Regions from separate parts of the Massilia sp. CCM 8734 genome, predicted to be linked through region 2. Evidence: predicted binding sites of a transcription regulator. Region 2 holds the regulator's gene; each other region holds the start of a gene.
The links. The regulator FNR, encoded in region 2, switches genes on or off when oxygen is low (the NO sensors DNR and NnrR bind a similar motif). The targets are predictions, from matches to a motif close to TTGATNNNNATCAA.
Positions count from the first base shown of each region.

Region 1: a site for FNR is predicted at 4,582-4,595, ahead of F2P46_RS03570 (agglutinin biogenesis protein MshI). Genes of this name have one in related genera too.
Region 3: a site for FNR is predicted at 3,420-3,433, ahead of F2P46_RS08575 (CsgE family curli-type amyloid fiber assembly protein). Genes of this name have one in related genera too.

Region 1 covers NZ_WHJI01000002.1:305,128-311,283, forward strand. The annotation lists gene F2P46_RS03545 (AAA family ATPase) at 1-3, opposite strand, end outside; gene mshL (pilus (MSHA type) biogenesis protein MshL) at 5-1,774, opposite strand; gene F2P46_RS03555 (hypothetical protein) at 1,822-2,190, opposite strand; gene F2P46_RS03560 (hypothetical protein) at 2,187-2,873, opposite strand; gene F2P46_RS03565 (PilN domain-containing protein) at 2,870-3,595, opposite strand; gene F2P46_RS03570 (agglutinin biogenesis protein MshI) at 3,592-4,533, opposite strand; gene F2P46_RS03575 (DUF11 domain-containing protein) at 4,709-6,156, opposite strand, start outside.
Region 2 covers NZ_WHJI01000018.1:7,788-13,943, forward strand. The annotation lists gene F2P46_RS38275 (hypothetical protein) at 38-166, shown strand; gene F2P46_RS17645 (DEAD/DEAH box helicase) at 239-1,486, shown strand; gene fnr (fumarate/nitrate reduction transcriptional regulator Fnr) at 1,683-2,450, shown strand; gene F2P46_RS17655 (hypothetical protein) at 2,490-3,017, opposite strand; gene F2P46_RS17660 (suppressor of fused domain protein) at 3,287-3,850, shown strand; gene F2P46_RS17665 (hypothetical protein) at 3,959-4,180, opposite strand; gene F2P46_RS17670 (FixH family protein) at 4,207-4,740, opposite strand; gene ccoG (cytochrome c oxidase accessory protein CcoG) at 4,773-6,156, opposite strand, start outside.
Region 3 covers NZ_WHJI01000006.1:226,717-232,872, forward strand. The annotation lists gene F2P46_RS08555 (DUF418 domain-containing protein) at 1-520, opposite strand, end outside; tRNA gene F2P46_RS08560 (tRNA-Leu) at 947-1,033, shown strand; gene F2P46_RS08565 (hypothetical protein) at 1,162-1,764, opposite strand; gene F2P46_RS08570 (PEP-CTERM sorting domain-containing protein) at 1,920-3,038, shown strand; gene F2P46_RS08575 (CsgE family curli-type amyloid fiber assembly protein) at 3,531-3,989, shown strand; gene F2P46_RS08580 (curli assembly protein CsgF) at 4,030-4,461, shown strand; gene F2P46_RS08585 (CsgG/HfaB family protein) at 4,458-5,342, shown strand; gene F2P46_RS08590 (hypothetical protein) at 5,351-5,860, shown strand; gene F2P46_RS08595 (hypothetical protein) at 5,903-6,156, shown strand, end outside.

The DNA.
Region 1 (6,156 bases), on a different contig from region 2:
CATGCTAGCGTTGTCCCGCCGCGCGCGGATCGAGTTCGTCGAAGCGGCGGCTGGTGTCGATCAGGTCCTGGTTCCAGCTGTTGGCGCCGTCGACGATGGTCGGCTTGATCAGCACCACCAGTTCGCGCTTCTGGTTGACGTTGCTCTTGTTGCGGAACAGGTTGCCGAGCACCGGAATATTGCCCGCGCCCGGGATCTGGTTGCCGTCGGCGGTCGAGGACTGGCGCATCAGGCCGCCAATGGCCACCACCCGCCCATCCTGCCCGCGCACCATGCTGTCGATTTCCGACGTGGACGAGGCCGCCAGCGGCAGGCTCAGGTTGCCGGCACTGCCCAGGTTGACCGACTTGCTGACCGTGCTGACCTGGCTGACCGACGGGTGCACGTGCAGCAAAATATTGCCCTTCTCATCGATCTGCGGGGTCACGTCGAGCACCACGCCCGAAAAGAACGGTTGCAGGGTCACGCTCGGGCTGACGGTATTGTTGTTGTCGCCGGTGCTGGTCGTGGTCGACACGCCAGTGACGTAAAACTCGTCGGTGCCGATCTTGAGCACAGCTTTCTGGTTGTTGATCGTGGCAATGCGCGGGCTCGACAGCACGTGCACGGTGCCCTGCGATTCCAGGAAGGAAATCAGGGCGGCGAAATTGCTGGTCTGGAAAGCCAGGCCGAACATCGACCCGGCCGAGGCCGCCGCATTCGAGAGCAGGAAACCGGTGCTGGCCGTCAGGGACTTGGCGTCGCCGATGACCGCCGGCTGGCCGCCGGCATACGGCAGCGGCGCCAGCGAGGTGCCCGGCTGCACGAAACCGGTCGAGACGCGGTTGCCGTGCGCGCCGCGGAACGAGGCGAACGAGGCCCAGTTGATGCCGCTCTGGAAGCTGTCGTTCAGTTCCACCTCGAGGATCTTGGCTTCCAGGATGACCTGGCGCCCGACCGACAGCTGGGTCGCCTTGAGGAACATGTCGACATTGCGCAGTTCCTCCGGCATGGCGCGGATCACCACCACGCCCGACTGCGGGTTGACCACCACGCTGCGGCCCAGGTCCTTGGAGCCGACGATCGCCGCGAGCGAGGTCTTCAGTTCAAGCCAGAAGTCGCTGTCCGAGGTGGTGCTGACGTTGGTGCTGTCGCTTGGTCCGTTGCCGCCGCTATTGTTGTTGCCGCCATCCTGGCCATTGTTGTTGCCGCCGCTGTTGTTGCCGCCGTTGTTACCACCACTATTGCCGCCACTGTTGCCGCCGTTGTTCTGGCTGTTGCTGGCGGCGTTGGTGACCGAGGTGGAGGTCACGCGCAGGTTCGACTTGCCCTTGCGGTTGCCGACCAGGTAGTTCACCTGGAAGATGCGGGTCTGCATCGTGAGCGGCTTGACCGAGACCCGGTTGCCCTCGATCCGGAAATCGTAGCCATACATTTCGCGCACGGCGTCGAGCGCTTCGGCCAGGGTCACGTCCTTCAGGTTGGCGGTGATGTTGCCGCTCACCTCGGGATGGACCAGCATGTTGTAGCGCGTGCCGGTGGCGATGGAATGAAAGAAATGCTGCGCCGGCACATTGTTGAAGCTGACGTTGAAGCGTTCTTCCAGCGCCTGGCGCGACTTGGGCAGTTGCCCGGCCAGCGCCGCGACCGGCGGCAGCAGGGCCGCGCTGACCGCGTCGTCGAGCGGCGGCGGCGTGCGCCTGGCGGCCAGCGCCATCTCGGCGGTGATGTTTTCGTACGTGTCGCGCTTGGGCGCGCTGTTGCAGCCGGCCAGGGTCAGGGCGCTTGCGATCATTGATGCCATCACGAGGTGGTCCACACGGTGTTTGTGCATGCTCTTTGTCAGTCTCTCTCGTTAAGCCGCTGAGGGGATGGCGTGCGCGGGAACAGGCGCAAGACGCGGTGTTCCCTGCCTTTCACCAGTACAACTTCATTGTCCGTCATCCGGGTCACGCGCGCACCCCGGAATTGCTCGCCCAGGCGCACCGTCTGGCCGTCGATCACGGCCACGTGGCGCCCGCCCGCATGACGCGCGATCAGCACCGACTGCAACTGCGGCTCCATGCTCTGCGGCGCCGCCGCGGCGTCGCCGGCGGGGGTGTACAGGCGCGCCGGCGGGCGGGTCGGGTCGGGCAGCGGCCCGGCGGCGACGCCCGGCCCCACGCACACCAGCGCCAGCGACACCGCGCACAGCCCTCGGCGCGCGCTCATAAGGTGATCCATTTCTTGTCCAGGCTCAAGGTGTACAAGGTCAGGCTCAGGCGCGCGTCGGGATAGGTCTCGACCTCGAGCTGGGCCTTGCCCCAGAACAGCTGGACCGGCATGCTTTCGAGCGCATCCATGTAGTTAACCATATCCAGGTAATTGCCGCGCACCGTCACTTCGACGCCGTGCGCGTAGATGGCGCGGCCGGCGCCGGGCGCCGGCGCCGCGGCCTCCTCCAGGCCTGGTTCGGGGTCGAACGAGCCGGCGAAGGGAATCGCCGGCAAGCTTTTCATGCCCACCAGGCGCAGCCGGCCGTTGGCCTTGAGAATGCGTTCGAGCAGCGGCGCGATGCTTTCGGGCGTGACCAGGCTGTTGTGCGCGGTGCGCAGGCTGTCCGACAACCTGGCGCTGGCGCCCTTGATCACCGCCAGCCGCGCGCGGTTGTCGCGGTCGGGGTCGACCGCGTTCGTTTGCGCCAGGGCCGTGATTTCGGCATCGATGCCGAGCATATTGTTTTGCTGCTGGCTGATCTGGTTGCGCAACATCTTCTGACGCGCGAAGAGGGGATCGAACAGGAGGGCGAACAGCACGAACACGACCACGCCGACCGTGGCGCCGAACACCATGGCGCGCTCGCGCACGCTCATGGCGTCGATTTTCATTTGCAGCTTGAGCAGGCGCGCTTTCATTTGGCGGCCTCCGCTTTGATGCTTGCCGCCACCGGCTTCATGTCGGGCGGCGTGACGTCGGCAGCGCGCGGCGCGCCGGCCACGCGGGCCGGCGCCACGTCCTGCAGGGTGAAATCGACATACGGCGCCATCTGGCCCGGGTCTGGCGCATCCTTGCCGTCAAGCTGCAGGCGCGCCCGGCTCATTTGCAGGCTGGAAAAATTCTTGCCCTGCATGGCCGGTTCGCGCGCCAGGCGGGTGACGAAGGCCGGCACCAGGCTGGCGTCGAGCGCCCTGCCCTGCAAGCCGATATGGTGGCCGTCGCCGCCGATGCGCACCCCGGTCAGCCACAGGTCGCCGCCGCCCTGGCGCGCCAGCGCCTTGAAGTAGCGCGCATACCCTTTGCGCGCCACGACCAGGGTTTGCCCGCCCAGCACCTTCGAGACATCGTGCAAGGAAGCGAGGTCGGCTTCGGCGCGGGCGATCTCCAGCTCGAGCTCGCGGCTTTTCTGGCGCGGGGCGAATTCGGCGATGACCCTGGCCTGGCGTTCCTTTTTCAGGGCCAGCTGGTCGGCGCCGGCGGCCGCTTCGGCTTCCAGCCGGCCGGTGCTGTGGCGGCCCACCATCACCATGGCCAGCGCGCCGGCCACCAGCACGCCGAGCGCGAGCAGCATGTTGCTGGACGTAAAAATCTTCTTCTGCTTGAGAAACTCCGGGTTGAACAGATTGATTTGCTGGCTCAAGAGACAACCTCCTCATGCCGCAGGGCCGCGCCCAGGGTCAGGAAAAAGCGTTGCTGCTGCGCGGCGGCGGCCAGTTCCGGCACCCCGTCCAGGTCGAGCACACTGGCCAGGTCGAGCGACTCGACCTTGGTGTACAGGTTGCTGGACAGGTATTCGTCAAGCCCGCTCGCGCCGGTCGGCGCCAGCACCAGTTTCGAGACGTTGATGAAGTTGTACTGGCGGTCGAAATGGTCGAGCGAACGTTGCAACTCAAGGGTGATCTTGTCGTAGCACACGTGCTTGCGATCATGGTCGCTGTCGAGCAATTGTTCGAGCGTCACGTCGATCCGGCGCGCCAGGTACAGCTCGGCGTTGTAGGTGACGGTCAGCAAGCCGCCCTCGCTGCTGAACGAGAGCACGGCCACGCCGCGCCCTTCCGGTTCGAGCAGGGCCGAGATATTCCGTTGCGCCATTTCGGGAATATCGATCACCGCCAGCGGCACGCCGGCGTCGACGAAGCGGTTCTGGCGGCTTTCGATCAGGCTGTTGCGCGCGGCGACCGCGAACAGCGACTGGCTGCGGCCCTGGGCCTTGTCGGTGGGAATGTCGAGCACGTCGATGCCGGCCTGGTCAGCCGGAAAATCAAGCATGTCCTTCAGGCGCCAGCGCACGGCGGTGCGCAGCTCGTCGGCCGGCACGTTGGGCGCCTCGACCGAGAGCAACTGGTATTCACCGGCGCCGAGCACGGTTGAGCAGCGAAAACTGCTCGCGTGCAAGTCCTTGCCGGTCTTTTCCAGCATGTCCGGACCGGCGCTTTTGTCGGCCGCATAAAACGCGGCCAGGGTGACGCGCGGCTTGCCCTGGGCCTGGCGCTTGACGCGCGCCGCGAACACGCCCTCGCCATGCAGGGCGATGACCAGCAAGCCATCCTTCTTCTTTGATCTCGAGAAAAATCCCATGCCCGCAATCTATATCAATACCGCGCGCGAAGGTCGTGCGGTAGCTTCTTGATTATATTCAAGTTTCATCGCGATTTAACACGAAATTTGCGATCAGCAACTGAAACCGTCGGATTTCCACCGCATAGTGATAGCAGTATGGAATGTTCCTTAGCTGTCCCCCCCGGCGCGCCCATCAGAAAATCTCGCGGATGTAGATCAGCGGCGTGGTTTTGTACACGCCGAAGGTGAGCCTGCCGGGGGTGGACGGCAGCCACACGGGCAGGTTGAGGGCGGCGTCGACGCTGCCGGTCTTGCCGGTCGGCGCCAGCTTGAACTTGAGCACGCCCTCCTTCATGTACGCCGTGCCGAGCGTGGCCTTGGGGTCCGGAAAGGGCGCGAGGCTATTGCAGCTCGTCATGTTGCCCTTGCATTGGGTGTAACTGAGCCGCAATTGGGCGCTGGCGACGCTGTGCGGCAAGGTCACCTGGCCGGAGCCGGCTTCCGGTGGCGGCGGGATGCTGATGGCGTCGCTGGCGCTGCCGACCCAGCGGCCGTTGGTGGCGGTGGTGCCGGTCCAGTATTGGGCGCGCATGGTCACCGCCAGCGGCAGCAATTCCGAACCGAAAGCGTTTTCGACCAGCATCCGCCCGCGCGCGATTTTCGTGCCGCCCTCGACCGACAAGCCCGCGCGGCCCGAGGTGACCAGGTCGGCGTCGCTGGCGCGCAGGTAGATATCGAGCGGCTCGTAGGTGATGGCGGCATAGTCGTAGCTCGGCCAGGTGGTGGCCACGCCCTGAATGAACACCGTCTGCGCATCGGTGATCGCACTGGGCGTGAGCGTGCCCTTGGTGGCCTGGGCCCCACCGCCCATCGTAGTGAACGGCAGCAGCTTGGGCGACTTGACGAACTTGCCCTGGTAGAACTTGGTGATCTGGCCGACGGCATTGAAGGCGCGCACGACGGTCTGGATCGGTTGCTTCGAATAATGCAGGCCAATATTGTTGCAGGCGAGCGGATGCGGCGCGGCGCAATACATGATGATCGGCACTTCGGTCTGGAAGTAGCCCGGATAAAAGCGGCCCAGCGCGATGCCGTTGCTGGTGACGTCGGCCGTATCGAGATAGGCCGACCCTTGCATGTGCGCGCGCACATTGATGATGCCGGCTTCGGCGAAGGTAAAGTTGGCACCGGTGGCGGTCCCGCCGCTGAACGGCGCAAACTCCCCTTCCACCTGGGGAAACGGATCGCCGTTCTCGACCGCCATGTCGGCGAACGCCAGCGTTTCCGAGGTGGGGTCGCCCGGATCGGCGTAGTTTTGCGAATCGATGGCGACCGTGGTGATCAGGTCGACCATCTGCGGCGTGGTTTCCCTGCCAAAATTGGGGGTCGGAAGGCCGTCGAAGTTTTGCGCGATCACATCGAGGGTGAAGCCGGCGCCGGCCTTCCAGAAGCGGCCGATATCGGCCGTCATCTTGGTCTGCTCGACCAGGCCGGCCGGATTGGCCAGCGGCGTGCTCAAGGCGAATTTGTACGGCCGCACGACGAACTGGCCGCTGGTGCTCACCTGCGCCAGCGCCGAGGCGGTCTCGGCCATCAGCAGTTCGACCTGGCCGACGTCCGAGTACACGAACGACACCGGCA
Region 2 (6,156 bases):
TTTTGGGTAGGATATCCTTTTTACAAGGGAGTGCACCATGAAACCACGCTTTCACTCGCTCGCGGCGCTGGCCGCCTGCTGCATGCTCGTTCTGGCCACGGCCGCCTGCGGCGACAAGCCGGAACCGACCAAGCCCCAAGTGGCGACAGCGCCATTGACCCGGTAGGCTTTTGCGCCACGGCAAGCGCCGGACAGAGTAAACTACGCCCTTGTTCTTTCGCTGCAAGGTCGCTTCCCCATGTCTTTTGATTCCCTCGGTCTGATCGATCCCCTCGTGCGCACGCTGGACGCGCTCGGTTACCGCACGCCCACGCCAGTGCAGGCGCAAGCCATTCCCGCCGTGCTGGCCGGGCGCGACATGATGGCCGCCGCCCAGACCGGCACCGGCAAGACCGCCGGCTTCGCCCTGCCCCTGTTGCAGCGCCTGACCTTGCAGGGCCAGGTCGGCGCCAATGCGGTGCGCGTGCTGGTGCTGGTGCCCACGCGCGAACTGGCCGAGCAGGTGCACGAGAGTTTCCGTGCCTACGGGGCTGGCTTGCCGCTGCGTACCCACGTGGCCTACGGCGGCGTGAGCATCAATCCGCAGATGATGAAGCTGCGCAAGGGACTCGACGTGCTGGTGGCCACTCCCGGCCGCCTGCTCGACCTGTACCGCCAGAACGCGCTCAAGTTCGACCAGCTCGAGACCCTGGTGCTCGACGAAGCCGACCGCATGCTCGACCTGGGTTTTTCGCGCGAACTCGACGCCGTGTTCGCCGCCCTGCCGAAAAAACGCCAGACCCTGCTGTTTTCGGCCACGTTTTCGGACGAGATCCGCGCTTTGGCCGGCAAGCTGCTGAGCGACCCTTTGAGCATCGAGGTCAGCCCGCGCAACAGCACCGTCAAGCGTATCCGCCAGTGGGTCGTGCCGGTCGACAAAAAACGTAAGCCGGAACTGTTCTTGCACCTGCTCAACAAGCACCGTTGGGGCCAGGTGCTGGTGTTCGTCAAGACGCGCAAGGGCGTGGACCAGCTGGTCGAGACCTTGCAGGCGCAGGGCGTCGCGGCCGATTCGATTCACGGCGACAAGCCGCAGCCGGCGCGCCTGCGCGCGCTCGAGCGCTTCAAGGCCGGCGAAGCGAAGATCCTGGTGGCGACCGACGTGGCCGCGCGCGGGCTCGATATCGACGACTTGCCGCAGGTGGTCAATTTCGACCTGCCGATCGTGGCCGAAGACTACATCCACCGCACCGGCCGCACCGGCCGCGCGGGGGCCTCGGGCGAAGCGGTCTCGCTGGTCTGCGCGGACGAGGTGCAATTGCTCGCCGCCATCGAAATTCTGACGAAGCAAACCCTGGAACGCATCGAGGAGCCTGGTTTCTCGCCGGAACACAGGGTGCCGCTCACCAACACCACCGGCGAGGTGCTGAAAAAACCCAAGAAACCGAAGAAAGCCAAGGTCAGCGGCGACGTGTCGACGGTCGACGTGCGTTTCCGCCCGCGCTGAGGCCGGCGCCGCGCCATGCGCAGGGGTATGGATCGCGTTGTTAGGACATGCACAACGCAAATCTGCATAATGCATGCCCGGCCGGGAAAAACAGTCATCTGTATCGGGGAAACAGCCCCATCTGTTCCGGTATTCGCCCGTGCGCCGGGGTCGCCGTGGGGTATCATACGGCTCAAGCCACAAACCGTCAGACCCTATGCCTCAGCCTCTCCCCTTCGTTCCGGCAGCCATGCTCAACGTCGCCGCACTCAAGGCCAGCTGCGCCGGATGCAGCATGCATCAGCTGTGCCTGCCGATGGGACTCGAAAACGATGACATCAGTCGCCTCGACAACATTATCGGCAAGCGCCGCCGCGTGCTGCGCGACGAGCGCCTGTACCAGATGGACGAGCCGTTCCGCAACCTGTACGCGATCCGCTTCGGCCACTTCAAGACCTACCAGGTCAACGCCAACGGCGAGCAGCAGATCACCGGCTTCCAGATGGCGGGCGAACTGCTGGGGATGGACGCCATCAGCGGCGACCGCCACCATTGCGACGCGGTCGCGCTGGAAGACAGCGAAGTGTGCGAAATCCCGTTCGAGCGCCTGGAAGAATTGTTTGGCGAAGTGCCGACCCTGCTGCGCCATTTCCACCGCATCATGAGCCAGGAAATCACGCGTGAACAGAATGTCATGCTGTTGCTGGGAAATATGCGGGCGGAGCAGCGCTTTGCCGTATTCCTGGTCAACCTGTCAGCGCGTTATGCGGCGCGCGGTTACTCGGCCACCAGCTTCCAGCTGCGCATGTCGCGCGAAGATATCGGCAATTACCTGGGGTTGACCATCGAAAGCATCAGCCGCCTGCTGTCGCGCTTCAAAAAGCAGAGCTGGATCAGCGTCGACAAGCGCGAACTGACCTTGCTCGACCCGGCCATGCTCAAGGCGCTGGCCGCCGGCACCGAACAGTGCAGCCCGATGGCGTGAGCCAGGGGCGCCCGGCCAGGGGCACCCGGCAAGGGGCTCTCAGGCTGGCAGCCCGCCGCGCGCCAGCGCGGCTGATCCCTGCGCGAGCCAGGTGGCAAGGTCGGCTTCCAGGCTGCCACTGCTGCTCATGGCCAGCACCGAGCATTTTGGATGCCCGGTAAAGCGCAACACCACGAGCGGTACGCCGGACACCGCCATGAATACCCGCTCGCCCTTGCTGGCGTTGAACCATCCCGAATAAAATCCGAAGCCAGCGATGCCGTTGCGCTTGGTTGTGATGCCAAGGCTGCGCACGTCGGGCAGGCGCTCGATGGCGGGCGCCCGGATGTCGGCGCGCGCCAGCCGGAAGGTGTAGAAGGCATGCCTGACCACAATGGCATCGGCGCCCAGTTCGACCGAGTGACGCATCAGCATGCTGGCGCAGAGAACCAGGGCGAATAATCCCGATGCCAGCAGTATGCCGCCGACCAAACCGGTTTCCATGGCATCCGGCGCTTTTTGGTGCGGAGTCAGGTAATAGAAGAACGTGGCCAGCAGGAGCGGCAACGCGATCAGCATGCCGATCAAAAAAACTTGCTTGTTGGAAGTTGGAATGTCGGTTTTCATCATCTGGGTATCCCGTCATGGCATGGTTGGCTATATTTATCAGACAGTATAGTTCCAGAACGCGCTGTAAACAGTCCGTTCGCGTCGGCGCAGGATGCACCGCCTTGGGTGCCGATGCAGACATGTCCGAGCAGGCAGGGGAGCCACTCACGGTCGCCTACAAGCTGCCAACACTCCCGGGCAGAAGCCCGTTAAGAACCCGATTAACAGATACCGCAACGAAGTTGGAAATGACAACAACACAAGCGCACAAAGATTGGGTAAGTTTTCTTCGCCACCAGATTGGGGGGGAGTTCGCTGTCACCAAGTACGACGACGATGAACGGACCACAAGCATCCCCATTTATTCGAGCCAGACGGAAGGAGGCCTGGTTGGCGCAACGGTCGGCCTGATGGACCTTGACCAGAGCAGAAATCCTGCCGTCCAGATCCGCACAGAAATCTTGATCGACACGCGCATGGACGACGCGCGAGGGCTTAATCTACTCTCTACAATCGCCTTTTATATCATAAAAAGTCAATGGCGGGTTTCACCTGGGACCGTCTTCGAAGAAATTGGCGGGATGTACTTTCCCGGCACTCCGCTCCGTCATATTTACTTTACCGCCCCGTATCAATGGGACGGCATGTCCAAAGTCGTATTGAGCGACCGAACCATTTTCCCTCTGATCGCCATTCCAATTTCGACAGCAGAGGCAAATCTGGCGAGTCAAGATGCTGGAAACGCACTCGAATCACTATGGGATGCCAATCGCGTTGACGTTTTGGACTGGAATCGAAAAAGTTCTGTTTAACGCCAATCGTAAAATATCGGGAAAGCGCAGGTCGACAAATGCCTGCCCTGCCATCTCGGGCTATCAAAGCACATTGAAAAACGCGCGTCGGCCTTTTACGACGAACGCTTAAAACGGCGGATGCGGATCGTCCGGCACCACCACCAGATAATAGGTCAGCATGCTGGCCAGCGCGCAGAAGATCCAGAAGAAGAAAAAGCCGATCGTGTACACCGCCATCGGCGACAAGGCCAATTCACCCAGGTGCAGTTCTTCGCGCGGATCGAACAGCGCAAAGAAACAGCCTTCGGCCAGCATCGCCGCCAGGAAAGCGGGCCACAGTACTTTCATCGCAAGACGCATCGACACTCCCCCGTTTAGTTGGCTGGTTGCTGCACGTCGGCCTTGATCGCCAACGCCTGCTCGCGCGGCCAGTGCCAGGCCGCAGCCAGGCGCCAGTCAAGCTTGCCGCCTTCGACCACCACCTGCCAGCGCGCCCGTTCGAGCAGCGGCAGCGCCACCGAAAAACGCCCCTGCGCATCCGGGATCACGTCCAGCTTGCGATCCTTTTCAGGCTGGGTGGCGTGCGCCAGGTGGATGCTGAATGGCGCGCTCAAAGGCTGCCCGCCGCTGCTCAACATCCCGGCCAGTTTTTCAGTGGCCGGATCGTAGCGCGCATCGAAACCGAGGCGCATGGCGCTGGCCGCGCGGTCGCGCCGCAAGTCCTGGTTGATGGCCTTGCCCTTCTTGTAGTAGTCGTCGACCACCATGGCGTCCTGGCCGCGGTAGGCCACGACGCCGAGATTGACGCCGGCCACCACCACGATGGCGGGACCGAGCATCAGGAGCCACGGCCAGCGGTGCTTGTACCACGGCCCGGCGGGGGGAGTCAGGGGTGAGGCGGTTTGCATGCGAGTCTCCTTTTTTGCTTATTTTGGCACGATTATTTAGGCACGATGAACACGGCTTTTTCACGCACCGTGAGCGACGGGTCGTCCACCGCGGTGATCTCGAACTCGATCTGGTTCGAGCCTTTGGCCGCCGCGCCCCGGTCGACCTGCACCCGCACCGGCACCGCGCGCGTGCTGGCGCCGTCGAGCACCGTCTGGTCCGGCGTGGCCAGGCGCACCGAATCGAGGCCCGAGACCTTGATGCGGAAGCTATGCCCCTCTTCCGCCGTATTCATGATCTGCAGGCGGTACACGTTTTCGATCAGGCCATCGCCCACTTCGCGCCCCATCGAACCGCGGTCGCGGATCACGTCGACCTTGAGCGGGGTGCGCAGCGCCAGCGCGGTGCCGAAACCGGCCACGATCAGCACCAGCAGCCCGGTATAAATCAGCACGCGCGTGCGCAGGATGCGCTGGCCGATGCGCTTGGCCGACCACTTGTTGTCCATCGCGTTGTCGGTCGAGTAGCGAATCAGCCCGCGCGGCAGGTCGATCTTGTCCATCACGCCGTTGCAGGCGTCCACGCAGGCGGCGCAGCCGATGCATTCGTACTGCAAGCCCTTGCGGATGTCGATCCCGGTCGGGCACACCTGCACGCACATATTGCAGTCGATGCAGTCGCCCTTTTTCTTCGCTTCTTCCGCCGTGGCCTTGGGATTGATGGGGCCGCGCGGTTCGCCCCGTTCCTGATCGTAGGTGACGATCAGGGTGTCCTTGTCGAACATGGCGCTCTGGAAGCGCGCATACGGGCACATATATTTGCACACCTGCTCGCGCAGCCAGCCGGCGTTGCCGTAAGTGGCAAACGCATAAAAGCCGATCCAGAACCATTCCCACGGTCCCAGCGCAAAGGCGCCGATGTTCGCCAGGAGCGAACGCACCGGCGCAAAATAGGCCACGAAACTAAAGCCCGTAAACAGCGCCACCGCGCCCCACGCCAGGTGCTTGGCGGTCTTCCTGGCCAGCTTGTCGGCGGTCCAGGGCTGGCGGTCGAGGCGGATGCGGGCGCTGCGCGCGCCTTCGATCTTGCGCTCGATCCACATGAAAATCTCGGTGTAGACCGTCTGCGGACAGGCGAAGCCGCACCACACCCGTCCCGCGATCGCGGTGACGAGGAACAGCAGGTAGGCGGCGATGATCAACAGCGCCGCCAGGTAGATGAAGTCCTGCGGCCACAACACCATGCCGAAGATGTAGAACTTGCGCGCACCGAGGTCGAACAGGACGGCCTGGCGGCCGTTCCAGTTCATCCACGGCAGGCCGTAAAAGACCAGCTGCGTGATCCACACGCAGGCCCAGCGCAAGCTTGCGTATCGTCCTTTTGCTTCGCGCGGATAGATTTCCTCGCGCGCCGCATACATCCGGATCACCGCCGGC
Region 3 (6,156 bases), on a different contig from region 2:
AGAACAGGTTGCGCAGAAAGCCGGTTGGCGTCCAGAAGCCGGCGTAGGCGAGCGTATCCCAGTTCCAGCCGGCGCCGTAGTCAAACAGCGCGGCCAGCAGGACGAAGCCGGCCAGCATGGCGGCGGCGGCGGCCAGCACGGCGCCGCTGCGCCACGACAGCGCGAGCGCGCCGATGACCATGTAGGCGCCGTAGTAGTGGAGGATGTCGGCCGGCCAGACCTGCACATACAGCAGGCCGGCGACGAACAGGAAGGCGGCGCGTTTCAGGATGCCGCTGCGGACGGCGCGCAGTGCGGCCACGTCGCCGGACTCGCGCGCCCGCTTCGACAGCAGCGACAGGCCGATGCCGGCCAGGACCACGAACAGGGCCGAGGCGCGTCCGTCGAGCGCGTCGAAGATCGCCAGCCACCATGGCGCGTCGGGCGCGCTGGCGTGCATGACGACTTTGAAATTGACGATCACCATGCCGATCACGGCAAGGGCACGGGCCAGGTCGAAGCCGACGATGCGTTGTTTCATAAATGGTCACATTGAAAAAACCATAATGTAGCATGGGGGTTGGCGCCTGTTGAAAACGGCGTTTCGATCAGCGTGGCTTATCAGTCGTCGTCGTTTTCGAACCGCTGATCAGGTCTCACAAGTTCCGGAACCAACGACAGCGGCGTGTGTCTGAACAAGACGATGACAAGGTGGAGGCAGCCGTCGGGATGCTCAATGCGATCGGCGGCATCAGCGTGATGACCTTCGTACCCAACAACGCAACGCCAACAGCGGCTGAAATTAGCGCACGCCGTCCTCCGCCAAGACTGGGGCGATGCGGGCTTGTCGAGGTCCGAAACCCACCCCGGCCTGGCGTGACCTTGTCGCCCAAGGTGCGCCCAGGCGGGCGCCAAATGCGAAATAGTTGCCTGAACCGGACAAATGGGCCATAATGCGGGTCGCGTTGCCGGGATGGCGGAATAGGTAGACGCACGGGACTCAAAATCCCGCGCTGGAAACAGCGTGCCGGTTCGATTCCGGCTCCCGGCACCAAAACACAGCAAGTTGAAGTTGAACAGCGTCTACAACCCGCCCCAGTCATGGAGAGCGGGTTTTTTGTTGTCCGTCGTCCTGCAACGGCGCCCATCGACACACGCCGGCCCGCAGGCCGGCGTGTCCCGTCAGGCGCGCGCCGGGGCTTGCTTGTCCTTGTCGTGATCGCCTATAAAGGGATCGAACCAGAACGTCACCGTACAGTTGTTGATCATGAAATCGAAGGCATACGTGACGGTGGTGTCGGGGGTCGGCACCGGGTTGGCATAGGCTACCCAGCTGCCGTCGGCCAGCTTGAGCGGCATCGAGGCCAGGTCGGTCCAGTTGCCGTTGCTGACCCGGAAGGCCATCAGCATCACCGAGTCGGTGGCGGCGGAACTGCTGGCGGCACGCCAGTGGATCGTCATATTGCCCACCAGCCCCTCGTCATCCAGCTCGCAGATGCCGCCCCGGTAGTGGTCATCGTTGGGGTGGTTGTCCGACATCGAGATCAGACTGCTGGTATTGTCCGGCTGCTGCGTGTTGGTCCCGATTTCATTGCGCAGGGTCACCGTATCGACGTAGATCATCACTTCCATATAAAAGCCGTTGACGACTGGCCCGATGGCGGCCATGCCGTAGACCGGGTTGCCGGCCGCGTCGCTTATGCCATTCAGTCCGGCCGTCAATTGCACGAAACTGAGGCGCGACACCAGCCGCCCTGCGCCCACCACCCCCTGCTTACCCGACAATCAATAATTACTATTTGAAAATATTATTTACTTGTCGGAATTCTTTACATATTCCGGGCAAGACTTTTCATGATCTGAATCAAAACAACGAGTTATGAAACTGGCACGTTCCATGCTCATCTATGCGATAAGAATAATCACATGGGATGCCCAAAATGAACTCGATCACACGTCGTTGCGTCGCACTTGCGCTGCTGGGATTGGCCGGCAGCGCGTCGAACGCGGCATTGGCAGGACCGCTGCCAATCTACTCCGGCACCTACCCCACGCCCAACTCCGCCTGCGCAACCTACGGCAATTTTGTTTCGTGTTCGACGGGCGTACTGAACTACTTGTCCGGCAGTGGCGCCGGCGGCTTCACGGGCGACTATACCTTCAGCGCGGCGCAGGGCGCGCTGCACGACGCGATCGTGGTCGCATCGAACGGCGGCGCCACGCTGGCCAACGGCGACGCGGCGCTGCCGTCGGAAAACGGCTTCAAAACCATCAACGGCGGCCACAAGGATTACTTCTTCACGGGCGACCAGAACGATCCCGCCAACAACGGCTTGCTGGCCAACGACACCGCGTTCAGCTGGGACATGGGCCTGTCCACGCTCAACAGCAAGCTGACCTTCGATGGCGACTACCACCAGATGATGATCGCTTTCGACTTCAATAATCCGCAGAACAGCACCGCCAGCCTGCCGATCTGGGCCTTGGTGACGCTGCGCGATACCGACGGCAACCTCGCCAACAAGTACTTTGAAACGCAGCAACTCGACCTCTTGGATATCTTCAAGGATCCGTCGCTGTTTCAATCGACAAAGACCTTCAGCGGCAGCGGCGTGACCACGCCAGGCTCGACCGACTTTGCGCTGACGGTCGGCACGATCTGCGTGGTCAGCGACACGGTATCGTATCCCTCCCCGAACGGCAGCAACTGCCCCACGGGCGGCCAGCTGGTCAATACCAACCAGGCGTCGAATGCCGTGGAATTCATCAACTACATTCCCAGCCTCGATCTGAAAGGACTCGAAGGCGCCGGCTACGATACGCTGTCGGTGCAGGTATGGATGGGTTGCTTCGGCAGCGGCGGCAAAACGTCCGGCCCGACGCTGGCCGACGGCAAACCCGTCGGGCCGTGCGACACGGGCGGCTATGGCGATATCTTCCTGATCGCCGGCGCGGCCCTGCCTGGCCGCGGCGATGTGCCGGAACCGGGCACGCTCGCGCTGGTCACACTGTCGCTGTGCGGCCTGTACGCCGCGCGCCGACGCCGTGCAATGCGCTGACGGGGTTGCAAGGCAGGCATCGCCAACACGCGGCGATGCCTGCCAACACAGGCCTGCCGCCCACCCTAGTGTCCCGAGTTAGAAATTCGTTGATGATTAAATGTGGAAATCGTAACGAGACAAGGAACAAAGCGCAGACAGGCCGAGGCCTGGCGAGCATGTGTGACGCAGTATCGGTGCGTTTGTCGCCATATTTATTCAACGAATTTCTAACTCGGGACACTAGGTTTTTAGCATCATCCCCTCCTCCCCGCAGCGTGATCGCGCCGCCCCCAAGGCGGCGCGATTTTCTTTTGGGACAGCTCTTGTCCCGGTCAAATTTCCGCGCGCCAGTATTGATTTTTAGCCAGCCGAAGCGCTTGACATCCCGGCCTTGAACTTTTGACAGCCATCAAAGCCAGCGGGGTCTCGCTCGATAAACTCGAATCTCATCAGCACCGCCGTCGCCGATTTTTCTGGCCACAACACAAGAACAACAAACCGCGAGGCCGTATGCCCAAGACCACCAACCTACTCGCCCTGTGCGCGCTGTCGCTCGGCTGCATGATCGGCGCGACAGCCGGGCAAGCTGCGCCGCAGGACGCAAGGGACACGCTGGAGCAGGGCAGGCGCGCCCTCGCGTCCGACACCGACAGCGGCGTCGTCACCAGCCAGTCGATCACCGTCGCCGGCCATGATTTCTGCCAGTACTTCATGGCCGCGTGGCGCGAAAAAGAAGGCAGTGAACGCTTCACCCTCGCCATCGTCGAACGCCCGTCGGCACGGCGCGGCAGCGAAGTGCGCATCGACTTCGCCCAGCGCCGCGTGTTCGAAACGCGCCTGCCGGCCGCCCGCGCGGCCATCAAATCGCTCAGCGAAGACGCCGCCGAACGAACCTGGCAAGCGGTGCTGGAAGCCGACGCCGAGCGCAAGAGCACCCACGACGCCGACCTGGCGCCCGACGAATTCTGACGCTGTCTCCACCCACTCAGTATATGTAAGGAAATCAGCCATGCCATTCCACCCTATTTTTCGCGCAGCCACGCTGTGCTTCGCCGTACTGGCGAGCAGTGCCAGCGCGACCGAACTCGTGTACCAACCAGTGAACCCCTCGTTTGGCGGTTACCCCGCCAACGGCGCCAACCTGCTGGCCGGTGCAACCGCAACGAGCAAGCACAAGGAAAGCTCGGGTCTGGGCGGTTCTTCTATCTTCGACCAGTCGCCGCTCGCACAGTTCAATCAAACGCTCGAACGCACTGTGCTAAGTCAACTCGCCTCTGCGGCCACCTCCAAACTGCTGGGGCAGGATGGCAAGCTGGTGCCGGGAACTTTTTCCACCGCGAACTTCACCATCACTGTCATCGACCTCGGCGGTGGCATGTTGCGCATCACCACGACCGACAGGTCCACGGGCGCCACCACCACCTTCGAGGTGGCGCAATGAACGCCCGGCGCTGGGCGATCGCCGCCGCGGCCGGAGCGAGCCTGCTGGCCGGTTGCACGTTCCGCCATCCGCCATCGGCCGTGACGGCCGGGGCGCAACTGGCGCCCGCCACGCCGGTCACGCGCGACCTGCTGAGCCTGCCCGCCCCAAAAGGCAAGGTGGCCGTTGCCGTGTATGGCATCCGCGACCAGACCGGACAGTACAAGCCGTCCCCGGACAGCTCGTTCTCCACCGCCGTGACGCAGGGCGCGTCGTCGATGCTGGTCAAGGCGCTCAAGGAGTCGGGCTGGTTCATTCCGGTCGAGCGCGAGAACCTGCAAAACCTGCTTACCGAACGCAAGATCGTGCGCGCGCTGGAAATGCCGCAACCGGCCGACGCGGCGCCGGTGCAGATTCCGCCGCTGCTGGCCGCGTCGCTGCTGATCGAAGGCGGCATTGTTGCCTACGAAAGCAATGTACGCACCGGCGGCGCGGGCGCACGCTTCCTGGGCATTGGCATGAGCACGCAATACCGGGTCGACCAGGTCACGGTGAACCTGCGCAGCATCGATATTCGCGGTGGGCAAGTCTTGCAGAGCGTGTCGACCACAAAAACGATCTACTCCTATGAGATCCATCCGAGCGTCTTTAAGTTCGTGAATGTGAAAAATTTACTTGAGCTGGAAGGCGGGATGACGCGCAACGAGCCGACCCAGCTGTGCGTCAGCGAAGCGCTCGAAGCCGGCGTCGCCCACCTGATCGTCGAGGGCCTGCGCGAAGGCAGCTGGGCGCTGCAGGACGAGTCGCAGTGGAGCAATCCAGTGCTGCAACGTTACCTCGCCGAACGCGCGCCTTTTGCGCCGGCGAAACAGGCCGCCAGCGGCGCGGGAGTGCAGCCATGACAGCGCGGATGACACTGCGGCTACGCGCCGCCCTGGCCCTGGCCAGCCTGTGCGCGGCCAGCCTGGCGCGCGCGGGCGACCTGGCGCCGTCCGAGCTGGCCGGCGCGGTGCCGCCGGCGCATACCCTGGCGCTGCGCCAGCAAGGCACGGGCAATAGCGCCACCATCGAGCAGGCCGGACGGCAGCACGTTTTCGAGGGGGTCCAGGCCGGGGCCGCCCAGCGGATCAAGCTTGCGCAGCGCGGCTTGTCGCAGCGCGCTACGCTGCGCCAGGAAGGCAGCGCCAACACACTGGACTTGCTGCAAAGCGGCGAGGGCAACCACGCCAGTGTCGGCCAGGCGGGGCAGGATAACCAGGCCAGCATCGTGCAGGAGGGCGTCGGCCACCGCGCCGATGTCGACCAGCATGGCAGCCTGAACGCGGCGCGCATCGCGCAATACGGGCGCGAAGGCAACGCGCGATTAAGCCAGTCGGGCAGTGGAAAAACCGCCACGCTGATTCAGCATCAGGGGCGCTGAATCCATCCCGCACCGCCCCCTTTCCTCTCCGGGAGTCTCTCCATGAAAACCCTTTTTCCGGCGCTCGCCGCCAGCATCGCCTTGTCCGTTGCGGCCAATATGGCCAGCGCCGCCTATGTCACCGTCACGCAGACCGGCAGCGCGAACACGAGCGCCGTCCACCAGCATGCGGACGCGCAAACCAGCGCCGCCGTGCGCCAGTCGGGCAATGCCAACAGCGGCGTGATTGTGCAGGACGTCGTCTATTACAGCGATGCGCAAATCACCCAGAATGGCGCAAACAATAGCGCCAGGCT